One region of the Streptomyces polygonati genome, then DNA from elsewhere that is predicted to be linked to it. Evidence: predicted binding sites of a transcription regulator. Region 1 holds the regulator's gene; each other region holds the start of a gene.

Region 1 (5,394 bases):
ACAGCAGGGGGCCGCGCGGGGCGGGCGTCGCGGACGGGCGGACCAGGGTGACGGCCTTGCCGTCGACGAGGAAGGCGCCCGGGGTCATCGGGAAGACGCGCAGCTTGCCGAAGCGGTCCTCCAGGGTCACCGTGAGGCCCTCCGCGGTCTTCTCCACGCGCACCACCGCCCCGCAGAAGCCCGTACCCGCCTCCTCGACCACCAGGTCCCGGTCCGCGGCCACCTCGGGCGGCGGCGCCGTCTTCTTCCACGGTGGGGTCAGATCGCCGTCGTAACTCCTGCTGCGCATGGGGGAGATCGTAGCCACGCGGTCCGCCCGCCGGCCGCCGGGACGCGACCGCGGTCCGGCTCGGACCCGGCCCGGGTGCGAACGGGACCCGTCCCGCCCCCACCCTGTCCATTTCCCTGGCCTTCGCTCAGGGGAGACACTGAATGTGCCTTTTGTCCCCGCCCCGCCGGAAGGGAGGAACGCCCATGGGCCTGCGTTCCCGCCTCGCGGCCATGGAGGAGCCCACCGGGGTCAAGGGCGGCTGGGGACTGCTGGCCGGATCGGCCGTGGTGATCGTGGGCGTGCCGATCGCGGACGCCTTCCTGCCGCACGACATCCACCTCGCCCACGTCCTGGTCGTACCGGTCGCGCTCGTCTCCGCCTTCGGCGGCCCGCGCCGCGGATTCGTGGCCGCCCTCCTGTCGGTGGCGTCGATCCTCGTCGCGAGCGGCGAGCGGCATGTGCTGTCCACCGAGAACGTCATCGTGGAACTCGTGTCCCTGATCGTGCTCTCCGTCCTGCTGATCCTCTTCAGCCATCTGCGCGAGAAACGGGAGCGCGAACTGGAGCGACTGCGGCTGGCCTCGGACACCGCCCAGGGCGTCGTACTGCGCGCGCTGCCCCCGCGGGCCGGGCCGCTGTCCATCGCGTCCGAGTACATGGCCGCCGACCTCGGGACCCGGGTCGGCGGCGACATGTACGCGGTGGCCCGCACCGCCCACGCCACCCGGCTGCTGATCGGCGACGTACGCGGGCACGGCCTGTCCTCGATCGGGGACACCGAGAGCGTGCTGGGCGCTTTCCGGGCCGAGGCCCACCGCCAGGGACCGCTGCCGCAACTGGTCGCGTCGCTGGAGGAGGGATTCCGCTGGAGCCTGACCGAGCTGCCGGAGGGGCCGTCGCAGACCGACACCGGGGAGCGCTTCGTGACGGCGGCGATCATCGAGATCCCGGACGACGAACCCTGCGCGCACGTGATCAACTGCGGGCACCCCTCCCCGCTCCTGCTGCACCGGGGCGACGCCACCCTCCTGAACGTGCCGGAGCCCGCGCCACCCCTCGGGCTGGGCACGCTGGGCAGAATGGGCGAGAGCGCCTACGCCGTCAGTACCTTCCCCTTCGCGCCCGGCGACCGGCTGATCCTCTACACCGACGGCGTCACGGAGGCCCGGGATCCCAGCGGCGCCTTCTATCCGCTGCTGGCCCGCGCCGTCACCTGGGGCGGCGACCGGCCGGGACCGCTGCTCAAAGCGATGACCGGCGATCTGCTGGCCCACGTGGCGGGCCCGCTGGAGGACGACATGGCGGTGGTCGCCGTGCAGCGCGAGATCCGCGCGAGGGCGCGGTGACCGGCGGCGGAGAGCCGGCGCCCGGAGGTCAGCCGGCCGGCGGCCCGGGGTCCGGGTCCGGCTCCGGCTCCGCGAAGCGCTCGGCCAGGGCGTCCCGCTGGGCCCGCAGGAAGCGCGCGTCCACCACCGCGCCGTGGCCCGGTACGTAGCGGGCGGTCTCCCCGCCCAGGGCCAGCAGCGCGTCCACCGTGGCCGCCCAGGCGGCCGGCACCGCGTCCTCGCCGGCCTGCGGCTCCCCGGACTCCTCCACCAGGTCGCCGCAGAAGACCACCGCCGGGTCGCTGGCGGTGGCGCCCGGTACGACCACCACCAGGTCGTGACCGGTGTGGCCGCGGCCGGGATGCACCAGCCGTACCGGCCGCTCACCGAGGTCGAGGCCGAGTTCGCCGAGCACCGGCCGGTCCGGGTGGACCAGCGCCGAGGCCGCCCGGGCGGCCTCCAGCGGGTCGGTGCCGAGCTCCACCGCCGTCTCGCGCATCGCCTCCCGCTCGCGCCGCAGATAGCCGTCCAGCGACGCCTCGCCGTACACCGCGGCGCCGGGGAACGCCGCCGTGCCGAAGACATGGTCGAAGTGTCCGTGGGTGAGCACGACGTGGGTGACCTCGCGGCCGGTCAGCGCCGCCACCTGCCGCCGCAGCTCCTCGCCGGCCTCCAGCGTGGAGCCGGTGTCGACCAGCAGCACACCGTCCGCGCCGACGACGAGGCCGACCGTCACATCGAGGTACGGCAGCCGCCGGCGGGCCACCCCGGGAGCCAGATGCTCCCACACCGAACTCCCGGCGCCCGGCTCCCCCGCACTCTCCACAGATTCCACAGGGGCGACGCTATCCCCGTGACCGCGGGTACGCGCGCCCTGGTGGCGCCCTCTCCGCCCCCGTCACGCCGCGCCCGCCCCTGGGCGCCACCAGCGCCCCCGCAGCCCCTCGCGCGCCACCCCGGAGCGCGAGGGGACGGCTCGTCGGACCGCGCACGGCGGCCGGCGCCGGGGTCGCCCGCGAACGATCACGAGCCGGATCGGAAGCGGTCTTGCCGAGCCCTTGCCGCCGCGCCGTACACTTGCTGCGGGAAAGCTGGCACTCGAAATGGACGAGTGCCAGGCCAGACGGCTCGGGGCCCACGGTTGGGAGGTGCGCGATGCTGAGCGAACGCAGACTCGAAGTGCTGCGTGCCATCGTTCAGGACTATGTCGGCACCGAGGAGCCGGTCGGGTCCAAGGCGCTGACCGAGCGCCACCAGCTCGGCGTGTCGCCCGCCACCGTCCGCAACGACATGGCCGTCCTGGAGGACGAGGGCTACATCGCCCAGCCGCACACCAGCGCCGGCCGTATCCCCACCGACAAGGGCTACCGGCTCTTCGTCGACAAACTGGCCGGTGTCAAGCCGCTGTCCGGCGCCGAGCGCCGCGCGATCCAGAACTTCCTGGGCGGCGCGGTCGACCTCGACGACGTGGTGGCGCGGACGGTGCGGCTGCTGGCCCAGCTCACCCGGCAGGTCGCGGTCGTGCAGTATCCGTCGCTGGTCCGCTCCTCGGTCCGGCACGTGGAGCTGCTGTCACTCGCGCCCGCCCGCCTCATGCTGGTGCTGATCACCGACACCGGACGGGTCGAGCAGCGGCTGATCGACTGCGCCGCCCCGGTCGGCGAGACCGTACTGGCGGATCTGCGGGCCCGGCTCAACAGCCGGGTCGTCGGCCGCCGGTTCGCCGATGTGCCGCCGCTGGTCCAGGACCTGCCGGAAAGCTTCGACCCGGACGACCGCCCGGCGGTCTCCGGTGTGCTCGCCACCCTCCTGGAAACCCTGGTCGAGGACAAGGAGGAGCGCATCATGCTCGGCGGCGCGGCGAACCTGACCAGGTTCAATCATGACTTCCCGCTGACGATCCGTCCGGTCCTGGAAGCACTGGAGGAGCAGATGGTGCTCCTGAAACTGCTCGGCGAAACCGCGGACTCGACGATGACGGTCCGCATCGGGCATGAGAACTTTCACGAGGGCCTCAATTCCACCTCCGTGGTGGCGGTCGGCTACGGTTCGGGCGACGAGGCAGTCGCCAAACTCGGCGTGGTCGGACCGACCCGCATGGACTACCCCGGAACGATGGGAGCGGTACGCGCAGTGGCACGTTACGTCGGACAGATCCTGGCGGAGTCGTAAGTGGCCACCGACTACTACGCCGTTCTCGGCGTGCGCCGTGACGCAGGACCTGACGAGATCAAGAAGGCATTCCGCCGGCTCGCCCGCGAACTGCACCCGGACGTCAATCCGGACCCGAAGACGCAGGAGCGGTTCAAGGAGATCAACGCGGCCTACGAGGTGCTCTCCGATCCGCAGAAGAAACAGGTCTACGACCTCGGCGGTGATCCGCTGTCCGCCGCCGGCGGTGGCGCGGGCGGGGCCGGCTTCGGGGCCGGCTTCGGCAACTTCAGCGACATCATGGACGCCTTCTTCGGGCAGTCGCAGCAGCGCGGCCCGCGCTCGCGCACCCGGCGCGGCCAGGACGCGATGATCCGGCTGGAGATCGAGCTGGACGAGGCCGCGTTCGGCACCACCAAGGACATCCAGGTGGACACCGCGGTCACCTGCGGCACCTGCAACGGCGAGGGGGCCGCGCCGGGTACGTCGGCGCAGACCTGCGACATGTGCCGCGGTCGCGGCGAGGTGTCCCAGGTCACCCGGTCCTTCCTCGGCCAGGTGATGACCTCGCGGCCGTGCCCGCAGTGCCAGGGCTTCGGCACGGTCGTGCCCACCCCCTGCCCCGAGTGCGCCGGCGACGGCCGGGTCCGCTCCCGCCGCACCCTGACGGTGAAGATCCCGGCCGGCGTCGACAACGGCACCCGGATCCAGCTGGCCGGCGAGGGGGAGGTCGGCCCCGGCGGAGGCCCGGCCGGTGACCTCTACGTGGAGATCCGCGAGGTCCCGCACCCGGTCTTCCAGCGCCGCGGCGACGACCTGCACTGCACGGTCACCCTCCCGATGACGGCGGCCTCACTCGGCACCAAGTGCCCGTTGGAGACGCTCGACGGTATGGAGGAGATCGACATCAGGCCCGGCACCCAGTCCGGCCAGTCCATCCCGCTCCACCAGCGCGGCATCACCCACCTGCGCGGCGGCGGCCGCGGCGACCTCGTCGTCCATGTCGAGGTCATCACCCCGCACAAGCTCGACGCCGATCAGGAAGAGCTGATGCGCCGCCTCGCCAAGCTCCGCGGCGAGGAACGCCCCACCGGCCAGTTCGCCCCGGGCCAGCAGGGCCTCTTCTCCCGCCTCAAGGACGCGTTCAACGGGCGCTGACCCGCCCGCACATCCCCACCAGGGGCGGCCCAGGGCCGGGGGAGCGCCGGTAGCGGCGGCTGCCCCGGCCACCCCGGCGTCCGGTGCGGGCCCGGGGTGGGGGCGGGGCGGGGGCAGCGGGGTGGCACGATGAACGCATGGGCGCGCTCACCGATCTCTCCTCCTTCTCGGCTCACCCGATCGTGCAAGCCCCGATGGCCGGCGGCGCCTCGAATCCGCAGCTGGCCGCGGCGGTCGGGGCGGCCGGCGGGCTCGGGTTCCTGGCCGCCGGCTACAAGACGTCCGAGGCGATGTACCAGGAGATCCGTCAGCTGCGGGACCTGACCTCGCAGCCCTTCGGGGTGAATCTGTTCATGCCCCAGCCCGGCACCGTCGACCCGTCCGCCGTCGCGGTGTACGCGGAGCAGCTGGCCGGCGAGGCCGCCTGGTACGCCACCGCGCTGGGCGACCCCGACACCGGTGGCGACGACGCCTACGACGCCAAGGTCG
Region 2 (5,394 bases), on a different contig from region 1:
TCTACGGCGGCCAACTGGTCGGCATCGAGGGCTCGTACGACGATGTGAACCGCTTCTGCTCGGAGCTGATCGGCGACCCGATCGGCGAGGGCTGGGGCTTCGTCAACGTCAACCTCCGCCCGTACTACGGCGAGGGCTCCAAGACCCTGGCCTACGAGATCGCCGAGCAGCTCGGCTGGCGGCTGCCGGACAACCTGGTCATCCCGATCGCCTCCGGCTCCCAGCTCACCAAGATCGACAAGGGCCTGCAGGAGCTGATCAAGCTCGGCCTGGTCGAGGACAAGCCCTACAAGATCTACGGCGCCCAGGCCGAGGGCTGCTCACCGGTGTCGGCGGCCTTCAAGGCCGGCCGGGACGTGGTCCGGCCGGTGAAGCCGGACACCATCGCCAAGTCGCTGGCGATCGGCAACCCGGCCGACGGGCCGTACGTCCTGGACATCACCCGGCGCACCGGCGGCGCGATCGAGGATGTCGACGACGCGCAGATCGTGGACGCGATCAAGCTGCTGGCCCGGACCGAGGGCATCTTCGGCGAGACGGCCGGCGGGGTGACCGTGGGCGTGCTGAGGAAGCTGATCGAGACCGGGCAGCTGGACCCGGCCGCCGAGACCGTCGTGCTGAACACCGGCGACGGACTGAAGACCCTGGACGCGGTGGCTCCGACCACCGGACCCACCGCCGTCATCCGCCCCACCGTTGCCGCGTTCCGAGAGGCTGGCCTCGCATGACCGCATCCGTTCGAATCCCGACCATTCTCCGTACCTACACCGGCGGCCAGGCGGAAGTGCCGGCCGAGGGCGCGACGCTGGCCGAGGTCATCACCTCGCTGGAGAGCAATCACTCCGGTATTTCGGCGCGTGTTCTCGACGACAGCGGAAAGCTCCGCCGTTTCGTGAACGTTTATGTCAACGACGACGATGTGCGTTTTTCCGAAGGGCTGGACACCGCGGTGCCGGACGGCGCCAGTGTCTCGATCATTCCCGCGGTCGCGGGCGGCTGAAACGGAACCGCCGCGTTTCTGTATGAAGCTCTGACGCGGATCTTTGGCGGACGTTGTCCGATCTTGCGCCCCGCTCACCCGCTGTGGTGGGCGGGGCGTCGCCGTGCCGGGGTGGCGCGGGGAGATAGTTGAAATGTTGTACAGTTGCCGGGGGCAAGTGAGTTGGGGCCGGCGCGGCCAGGTGCGGCGATTTATCGCCAAATTCACATGCGAATTTTCTGATTGGTCGGGTTTGTCCGGCCCGAGATGCCCCGTCTTATCGTTTTTTCCTGGGTTATTTCCGATGAGTCAGCCCCAGAATTCTCGTCCGATTGACCTGTTGCACTGGGCATCCGTGCAGATACATTCAGCCGCGGTCGACGCGTTCCGGCGCACACCTCCCAGGGCTCCCACCCGTCCACGGTAAGGGTCGCTCCGGAGGGTGAGGTCTGACCCGGGCCCGCGGAGTGCGGGGCTGCGATAGGGCCAGTAATAGGGGAGTTAGGAATGGCTCAGGGCACCGTCAAGTGGTTCAACGCGGAGAAGGGCTACGGCTTCATCGCGGTCGACGGTGGTGCGGATGTTTTCGTCCACTACAGCGCGATCCAGATGGACGGTTACCGCACCCTCGAAGAAGGCCAGCGAGTCGAGTTCGAGATCTCGCAGGGTCAGAAGGGGCCGCAGGCGGACATGGTCCGGCTGGCAGGCTGACATCCCGGCGCGTTCGACCATCGACGCGGCGTTCTCACGTTTTCTCACGCACGAAGGGCTCGCACCCGGCTAAGGGGGGTGCGGGCTCTTCGTGCGTCCCGCCCTCCGGGCCCGGCTCCCGGGCCGCTCCGCCCAGCCCCTCCCGGCGTCCCGCGACCACCGGCCGGTACTTGGCTGGCCGCGCAGTTCCCCGCGCCCCTACGGGGCCCAGGCCCAGGCCGACCGGAGCCTGGACTTACGGCTGCCGAGGGTTCGGCACCCGCCGGGCGCCGAAGGGGCGCGGGGAACTGCGCGGCCAGCGGACCACCGGCCGGTGGTCGCGGGACGGCCACGGGGGGCTGGGCGGGGCGGCCCGGTGCCGGTGCCGCTGTCCGGGCCCGCGGGGCCGGGCCGGGCCGGGCGGCTCCCGGAGCGGATCCTGGGCGCCGCGCGGGGTTCAACGCGCGGCGCCGCCCTCGGCGCTTGCACTCGCAGGGGTAGAGTGCTAATCATTGGCATTGGCACTCTCCTTGTGAGAGTGACAACTTGGACCGGGTCGGTGAGGCCCGCCCGGGCGTCGGGAAGGAACCGGCGGCCGGCTGGCCGTCCGTCGCGGGCGCCACACGGTCCGATCCACCGCCCCCCGCCTCGGTGGGGGAACCCCCAGTCCGCGGAGGACACTTCACCATGGCTAAGATCATCGCGTTCGACGAGGAGGCGCGGCGCGGACTCGAGCGCGGGATGAACCAGCTCGCCGACGCCGTCAAGGTCACCCTCGGCCCGAAGGGCCGCAACGTCGTCCTCGAGAAGAAGTGGGGCGCCCCCACGATCACCAACGATGGTGTTTCCATCGCCAAGGAGATCGAGCTCGAGGACCCGTACGAGAAGATCGGCGCCGAGCTGGTCAAGGAAGTCGCGAAGAAGACCGACGACGTCGCCGGAGACGGCACGACGACCGCGACCGTACTGGCCCAGGCCCTGGTCAAGGAAGGGCTGCGCAACGTAGCCGCCGGCGCCAACCCGATGGCCCTCAAGCGCGGCATCGAGAAGGCCGTCGAGGCCGTCTCCGCCGCCCTGCTGGAGCAGGCCAAGGACGTGGAGACCAAGGAGCAGATCGCTTCGACCGCCTCCATCTCCGCCGCTGACACCCAGATCGGCGAGCTGATCGCCGAGGCGATGGACAAGGTCGGCAAGGAAGGCGTCATCACGGTCGAGGAGTCGCAGACCTTCGGCCTGGAGCTCGAGCTCACCGAAGGCATGCGCTTCGACAAGGGCTTCATCTCCGCCTACTTCGCCACCGACCTGGAGCGTATGGAGGCGTCGCTCGACGACCCGTACATCCTGATCGTCAACTCCAAGATCTCCGCGGTGAAGGACCTGCTCCCGCTGCTGGAGAAGGTCATGCAGTCCGGCAAGCCGCTGCTGATCATCGCCGAGGACGTCGAGGGCGAGGCCCTGTCCACCCTGGTGGTCAACAAGATCCGTGGCACCTTCAAGTCCGTCGCCGTCAAGGCCCCGGGCTTCGGCGACCGCCGCAAGGCGATGCTGGGCGACATCGCGATCCTCACCGGCGGCACGGTCATCTCCGAAGAGGTCGGCCTCAAGCTGGAGAACGCGGGCCTGGACCTGCTCGGCCGCGCCCGCAAGGTCGTCATCACCAAGGACGAGACCACGATCGTGGACGGCTCCGGTGACACCGACCAGGTCGCCGGCCGGGTCAACCAGATCCGCGCCGAGATCGACAACAGCGACTCCGACTACGACCGCGAGAAGCTCCAGGAGCGTCTCGCCAAGCTGGCCGGCGGCGTGGCCGTCATCAAGGCCGGCGCGGCGACCGAGGTCGAGCTGAAGGAGCGCAAGCACCGCATCGAGGACGCGGTGCGCAACGCCAAGGCCGCCGTCGAGGAGGGCATCGTCGCCGGTGGTGGCGTCGCGCTGCTCCAGGCGACCGCCGTCTTCGACAAGCTGGAGCTGGAAGGCGACGAGGCCACTGGCGCCTCCATCGTCAAGCTGGCGCTCGAAGCCCCGCTGAAGCAGATCGCCATCAACGCCGGCCTCGAAGGCGGTGTCGTGGTCGAGAAGGTGCGCAACCTGACCCCGGGCCACGGCCTGAACGCCGCCACCGGCGAGTACGTCGACCTGATCGCCGAGGGCATCATCGACCCGGCCAAGGTCACCCGCTCCGCCCTGCAGAACGCGGCCTCCATCGCCGCGCTCTTCCTCACCACCGAGGCCGTCATCGCGGACAAGCCGGAGAAGGCCGCTCCGGCCGCTCCGGGTGGCATGCCCGGCGGTGACATGGACTTCTGATCCTCCGGGATCACCGTCCAGCACGCGCACGGAAGGCGGCGCCTTCTCCCTTCGCGGGGAGGAGGCGCCGCCTCCGCGTTGTCCCGGGCGCGTCGGCCTCGGCGCGCCCCGGCGCTCAGCGCGGGCGCAGCGCGCAGCGGTGGGCGAGGTAGTTGCCGAGGAAGCCCTCGGCGTCACCGGATTTGTACGCGTGGGCCACTCCGGTCAGCGTCGGGCCGGCCGAGGCGGGGGCGAGGCGCAGGGCCAGTGTCAGCAGCGGGCTGCTGATCCGGGCGTCGGCGGTGGGGAGCTGGAGCGGCAGGTCGGCCCGCAGGTCCCAGGCGCGGGAGGCCGTGGCCGTGCCCTCCGCCTGGTCGCCGTCCACCCGCAGTTCGATCCGGCCGGCCTCCCCGATCCGCAGCTCGACCGCCAACTCCCGCTCGGGCGCGCCGATCCGGCCCGTCCAACTGCCGGCCGGCAGCTCCAGCGGGCGGGCCGGGTCCGTGACCACCGACACGATCCACTCCTCCCGGAAGCCCGGGACCAGCTCGCCGAGCAGCCCGCGCAGGATCGCGTCCCGGGCCGCCTTGCTGGTCGAGTTGGTCAATACGGCCACCGACAACCGCTGTTCGGGTACCGCGACCACCATGACGGCGACCCCGCCACCGCCGCCGCTGTGATGGAGCAGCCGCGGGCCGCCAGCGGGGCCGGTCACGCTCCAGCCGAGACCGTAGCCCAGGTGTTCGTTCACCGGCAGCGCGTCGCGGACGGCGGCGGCCGTGCCCGGCTTCAGCAGCCGCTCGAAGTGCTGGGCGAAGAGGGCGAGTTCGGCGGCGGTGGCCCAGCCGAGGGTGGCGCCGGGATGCGGGCAGTCGTAGTCCGGGTACGGGCGGCCGTCGATCGTGTGCCGGACCGCCGTGGGCGCCGGGCCGGGGTAGTGCGGACCGAGATGGCAGCCGTCGAGCCCGAGCGGGCCGAACACCCGGTCCCGTACGGCCTCGCCCAGCGGCTGCCCGGTGGCGTCCGCCAGCAGCCGTCCGAGCACCCGGTAACCGAGATTGGCGTACTCGAAGCCGGAGCCGGGCTCGCGGTGGGCCACGGCGTAACGGTCGGCGTCGACGAGCGGGGCGCCGTCACCGTAGTCGAAGGTGTAGAAGGCGCCCAATCCGCCCTGGTGCTGGAGGAGTTGGCGGGGGGTGGGGCGGCGGTGACGCGATCCGAAGGAGGGCAGCAGCTCGCCGGGGACCGGGATGTCCAGATCCAGCAGGCCCTCGTCGGCGGCCCGGCAGACGGCGGTCGCGGTGATCGGCTTGGTGATGGAGCCGAGGGCGTAAGCGGTGGCGGGTGTCGCCGCCCGCCCGGTCGCGAGGTCGGCCTGCCCCCAGGCGCGGGCGAAGACGACCTCGCCGTCGGCGGCGAGGGCGACCGAGACGGAA
Region 3 (5,394 bases), on a different contig from region 1:
GTCCTTGGTCTCTCGGACGGTGATCGTACGATCACTCCCGCCCGCGACCTTGATCGTCTCCTTGCGCGTCGTGAAGGGCACCTGCTTGCCGTCGTACAAATACGTGTTGGCGGTGACCTTCTCCAGGTACAGGTCGGTGACGTCGGCGCCGAGATTTGTCATGCCCCAGGCGATGTTCTGGTTGTGTCCGATAACGACACCCGGCATGCCGGAGAAGGTGTAGCCGGCGACGTCGAAGGGGCAGGCCGCACTGACCGTACGGCAGTGCAATCCCATCTGGTACCAGACGGACGGCACCTGCGGGGCCAAGTGCGGGTCGTTGGCGAGCAGCGGCTTGCCCGTCGTCGTGTACGCCCCGGACACCACCCACGAGTTGGAGCCGATACCGCTGCCGCTCGGCCCGAGCAGCGTCGGCATCTGGTCGATGATCTGACTGATCCCGGCAAGCTGGGAGTCCACCGTGCTGTTCAGGTCCTGCGGTTGACCGGGAGCCGCGGGTTTGTAATCTCCGGTGGTCGGATCGACCGAACCCGCGTCGACGATCGGAAGATTACGGTCATAGGGATACGCCGGGTACAGCTGCTTGATCTGCGCCTGGCTGAGGCGGCTGGTCATCAGGGCGCGGTCGATCTCGTCCTGCATGTTGCCGCGCAGATCCCAGGCCATCGCCTTGAGCCAGGCGACCGAGTCGATCGGGGACCACGGCTGCGGCTTGTAGTTGTTGCTGAGCGACAGCGCGGCGTACTCCAGCGAGATCGCCGCGCCGCTGTGGTCCTTCAGGTACTCGTTGACACCGTCGGTGTATGCCTGCAGGTACGCCTTGGTGGTGGAGTCAAGGGTCTTGTCCCACTCTTGCTGCGCGACGCCCTGCCAGTTGAGGGTACGCAGGAAGGCGTCGGTCTCGACCTGGCTCTTGCCGAACATCTCCGACAGCCGGCCGGAGGTGAGGTGGCGGCGGACATCCATCTCGTAGAAGCGGTCCTGGGCCTGCACATAGCCCTGGGCCCGGAAGAGGTCCTCAGAGGTGTCGGCGTAGATCTGCGGGATGCCATTGGCGTCGCGCTTGACGTCGACCGGCGCCGACAGGCCCTTGAGCTGCAGCGAACCCGTGGTCTGCGGGAAGGAGGCCCGTACGGTGCTGACGCTCCAGTACGACCCGTATCCGATACCCGCCACCAGCAGCAACGCGATCGCGATCACGATGAGGCGTACGCGGCGGGATTTCTTCCGTGCGGGCATCGCTGTCCTTCGAGGGGGCAGGGCGGAACGGTGATCAATGCTCGTTGTGCAAGGGCAACCATAGGCGCACGACCTGAGACTCCAGGACGCGGCATGTGGGTGACGGGCCGGTGGACGAGGAATAGTCAAGGGCAAGTAAAATGTTAGGTAAGGCAACGAAGTTGAAAGGATCAGGCCCCTGACTGTCCACCACCTCAACGAGATCCTCTTGATCGGCGCCGCGGTGCTCCTGGTCGCGGTGGTGGCCGTGCGCCTCGCCTCGCGCAGCGGCCTGCCGACCCTGCTCATCTACCTCGGCATCGGCGTCGCGATCGGGCAGGACGGCCTCTTCGGCTTCACCTTCGACGACGTGCAGCTCACCCAGGTGCTCGGCTATGCCGCCCTCGTGGTGATCCTCGCCGAGGGCGGACTCGGGACGAAGTGGCACGAGATCAAGCCCGTGCTGCCGGCCGCCTCGGTGCTGTCCACCTTCGGGCTGCTGATGAGCGTCTTCATCACCGCCGGCGCCGGGCACTACCTGGTGGGGCTCGGGTGGCGGCAGGCGCTGATCATCGGCGCGGTGGTGTCGTCCACGGACGCGGCCGCCGTGTTCTCCGTGCTGCGAAACGTTTCGCTGCCCAAGCGGGTGACCGGCGTACTGGAGGCCGAATCGGGATTCAACGACGCTCCCGTGGTGATCTTGGTGGCCGCGTTCTCGACCGCCAGGCCGGTCGAGCACTGGTACACGCTGCTCGGTGAGATCGCGCTGGAGCTGGCCATCGGGGCGGCCATCGGCATCGCCGTCGGCTGGATCGGCGCCTATGGGCTCAAGCGTGTCGCGCTGCCCGCCTCGGGCCTCTATCCGATCGCCGTCATGGCCATCGCCGTCGCCGCCTACGCGGCGGGCGCCATGGTGCACGGCTCAGGCTTCCTGGCCGTTTACATCGCGTCCCTGGTGCTGGGCAATGCCAAACTCCCGCACCGACCGGCCACGCGGGGCTTCGCCGAGGGACTCGGGTGGATCGCGCAGATCGGTCTGTTCGTACTACTGGGTCTGCTGGTCACACCGCATGAACTGGGTGACGACATCCTTCCCGCCATCATCATCGGACTTTTCCTCACCCTGGTCGCACGGCCGGCATCAGTGGTGGCGAGCCTGGTGCCGTTCCGTGTGCCCTGGCGGGAGCAGGCCCTGCTGTCCTGGGCGGGACTGCGGGGCGCAGTGCCGATCGTGCTCGCGACGATTCCCGTGGTGGCGGGAGTCCCCGACAGTAAGCGCATCTTCAATATTGTCTTCGTACTGGTGATCATCTACACCCTGGTGCAGGGGCCGACGCTGCCGTGGGTGGCGAGGTCGCTCAAACTGGCCGACGGCGACGAAACGGACGCGGACGACCTCGGCATCGAGTCGGCACCCCTGGAACGCCTGCAAGGCCACCTGCTCTCGGTGGCCATCCCGAAGGGCTCGCGTATGCACGGGGTGGAGGTCAACGAATTGCGGCTTCCCTCGGGGGCCGGTGTCACCCTGGTGGTCCGCGGCGGCACCAGTTTCGTACCGCTGCCGACGACGGTCCTTCGCCATGGCGACGAACTGCTCGTCGTAACAACGGACCCTGTACGTGACGCGGCCGAGGCCCGGCTGCGGGCGGTCGGGCGTGGCGGCAAGCTCGCCGGGTGGCTGGCGGAGCCGGAGGGCCGACACGCTCGCACCGACTGACACCCGCGGGACCTTCACCTCGGGCCGCCGATGGTGTGAGGAGTCACCGTTCGCAGGTCGTGGTGGACTGACGGCCGGAAATACTGCACTATTGAGCGTCGTTAGCACTCAATGAGTGAGAGTGCCAGGAGGAGCAAGTGCCGACGTACCAGTACCAGTGCACCGAGTGCGGCGAGGCCCTCGAGGCGGTGCAGAAGTTCACTGATGACGCACTGACCGAGTGCCCCAACTGCGCCGGTCGCCTGCGCAAGGTCTTCTCTGCGGTGGGCGTGGTCTTCAAGGGATCGGGTTTCTACCGGACCGACAGCCGCGGTTCATCCACGAGCACCGCGCCCGCGGTCAAGAGCAGCGCCGCCTCGGAGAGCAAGTCCTCCGACAGCGGCAGTTCGTCGTCGGGCGGCTCCTCGTCGACCGGTTCGCCGTCGAGCGGTTCCGGGTCGTCCGCGGCCTCCCCGTCGTCAAGCAGCACATCGGCGGCCTGAAACCCCGCTTCGCTACTCGCCCGGGGAGCCGAAGCACTTACGAACCTCCGCCGTGTCCACGGTGGGGGTTCGTAGTCGTTCCGTCTCCCCGTTAAGGTGGCCGTCATGGCGCAGAGCAATGGTGGGACGCAGACGCGGGCCGAGATCGGTGTCATCGGCGGGTCTGGGTTCTATTCTTTTCTCGATGATGTGATGGAAGTCACGGTCGATACCCCATATGGCGCGCCCAGCGACTCGCTCTTCATCGGTGAGGTCTCCGGGCGCCAGGTGGCCTTCCTGCCACGCCACGGGCGCAAACACCACTTGCCGCCTCACAAGATCAATTACCGGGCCAATCTGTGGGCACTTGCCTCTGTCGGCGCCCGACAGGTGCTCGGCCCCTGTGCCGTCGGCGGCCTGCGGGCGGAGCACGGGCCCGGCACCCTGCTCGTACCGGACCAGCTGGTGGACCGCACGAAATCGCGCGCCCAGTCGTACTTCGACGGCGAGGCGCGCTCCGATGGTCAAGTGCCGAATGTCGTCCATGTGACGTTCGCCGACCCGTACTGCCCTGTGGGGCGCCATGCAGCCGTCGCCACGGCACGAGCCGACGACTGGGAAGCCGTGGACGGCGGCACACTCGTCGTGGTCGAAGGCCCGCGCTTCTCCACACGGGCCGAGTCGCTGTGGCACGCGGCCCAGGGGTGGTCGGTCGTGGGGATGACCGGTCACCCCGAGGCCGTCCTCGCCCGCGAATTGGGGCTCTGCTACACATCGCTGGCGCTGGTCACGGATCTGGACGCGGGCGCGGACACCGGCGAAGGCGTCTCCCACGAGGAGGTCCTGGAAGTCTTCGCGGCGAATGTGGGCAGGATGCGCGATGTCCTTTTCGACGTCGTCCGCGCGCTGCCGGACAACCGTGAGCGGGATTGTCTCTGCATGAATCCGCTGGGCGGCCAGGAGCCGGGCATCGCGCTGCCCTAGCGGCGCTCCGGTTTGTGCCCTTGGATCCGGCAGGACCGCTTCGCATTCCCCTGGAAGCCGATAACCAACCGCCCGCCCACTCGTAGGAGTGGGCGGGTTTTCCACAACTGCCTGGTTATCCACAGGGCTTCCGCGCGACCTCAGCGGAATGCGCGATGGTGGGTGCGTCGACCGATCAGCGGTCCGACTCCCCTCCACCTCAGGCGGTGCTTCATCGTGTTTTCGACTCCCGTTCGGTCTGCCCTCCCAGTAATGGCGCCCTCGCCGGAGGCCGCCGCCGCATCCGGTGCGCCCGGAGTACCGGAGCCCTACACACCGCCCAGATGTGCGGTGCCCGTTTTCCCGCCCATCCATGCGGGCGGCGGTGGCAGACGCCTGCTGCGCCGAGCGGTACGGCGCAGGCGCAAACCTCTCGCCGTTTGCCTCGTCGTGACCGCGGCCGCGCTCGCCGCATCCGGAGCCCACGGCGCCGCACCGCGGCCATTGCCGGCCGCACCCAGGCCGACGCCAGCGCTGTCCCACCCGGCGCCTCACGAAGCTCTCGTACGTGCCCCGGTGCGGATCGCCGATGCCGCCGTAGCAGCGCTTCTGCATCCTGGCGACCGAGTGGATGTCCTGGCCGGCGCCCGAGTCGTGGCAGCTCGCGTCACTGTGGTCGCGGTGCCGGACATCGCCGACAAGGCGACGACCACCGCTGGGGCACCGGATGGCACGGGGCCGGGTGGGGCGCTCATTGTCCTCGCCGTGCGGCGCTCTACCGCGGCCGCTCTCTCCGGGGCTGCCACGTCGTCACCCTTGGCGGTGACATTGTGCTGAATGACCTGCTGGCGGAAGGCACTCGGTGGCCCCGAACGCCTGCTGCCCCGGACAGCGAGACCCGGCACTCGTTCGCCCAGCCACCGGGCGAGCGGTATACCGGAGATCGCGGAGCCCGTCGACGCTGTGTCCACCGGTCTGACGAACCCCGTGACCAACGGGACAGGAAATCCCCTCTCCGGCGCATCCGGTACGAAG

What was found. The regulator HrcA, encoded in region 1, represses chaperone genes, less so after heat shock. The targets are predictions, from matches to a motif close to TTNGCACTCNGNNNNNCNGAGTGCNAA.
Region 2: groL (chaperonin GroEL) is a predicted target of HrcA. The motif match lies at 2,188-2,214, and genes of this name have one in related genera.
Region 3: ACFO3J_RS19810 (FmdB family zinc ribbon protein) is a predicted target of HrcA. The motif match lies at 3,037-3,063, and genes of this name have one in related genera.

Annotation. Positions count from the first base shown of each region.
Region 1 covers NZ_JBHSBB010000027.1:141,940-147,333, forward strand. The annotation lists gene ACFO3J_RS29125 (DUF3097 domain-containing protein) at 1-289, opposite strand, end outside; gene ACFO3J_RS29130 (PP2C family protein-serine/threonine phosphatase) at 475-1,617, shown strand; gene ACFO3J_RS29135 (MBL fold metallo-hydrolase) at 1,646-2,431, opposite strand; gene hrcA (heat-inducible transcriptional repressor HrcA) at 2,752-3,768, shown strand; gene dnaJ (molecular chaperone DnaJ) at 3,769-4,905, shown strand; gene ACFO3J_RS29150 (nitronate monooxygenase) at 5,043-5,394, shown strand, end outside.
Region 2 covers NZ_JBHSBB010000013.1:208,233-213,626, forward strand. The annotation lists gene thrC (threonine synthase) at 1-728, shown strand, start outside; gene ACFO3J_RS19135 (MoaD/ThiS family protein) at 725-1,000, shown strand; gene ACFO3J_RS19140 (cold-shock protein) at 1,487-1,690, shown strand; gene groL (chaperonin GroEL) at 2,357-3,979, shown strand; gene ACFO3J_RS19150 (serine hydrolase domain-containing protein) at 4,095-5,394, opposite strand, start outside.
Region 3 covers NZ_JBHSBB010000013.1:360,410-365,803, reverse strand. The annotation lists gene ACFO3J_RS19820 (penicillin acylase family protein) at 1-1,239, opposite strand, end outside; gene ACFO3J_RS19815 (potassium/proton antiporter) at 1,409-2,935, shown strand; gene ACFO3J_RS19810 (FmdB family zinc ribbon protein) at 3,073-3,417, shown strand; gene ACFO3J_RS19805 (S-methyl-5'-thioadenosine phosphorylase) at 3,523-4,380, shown strand.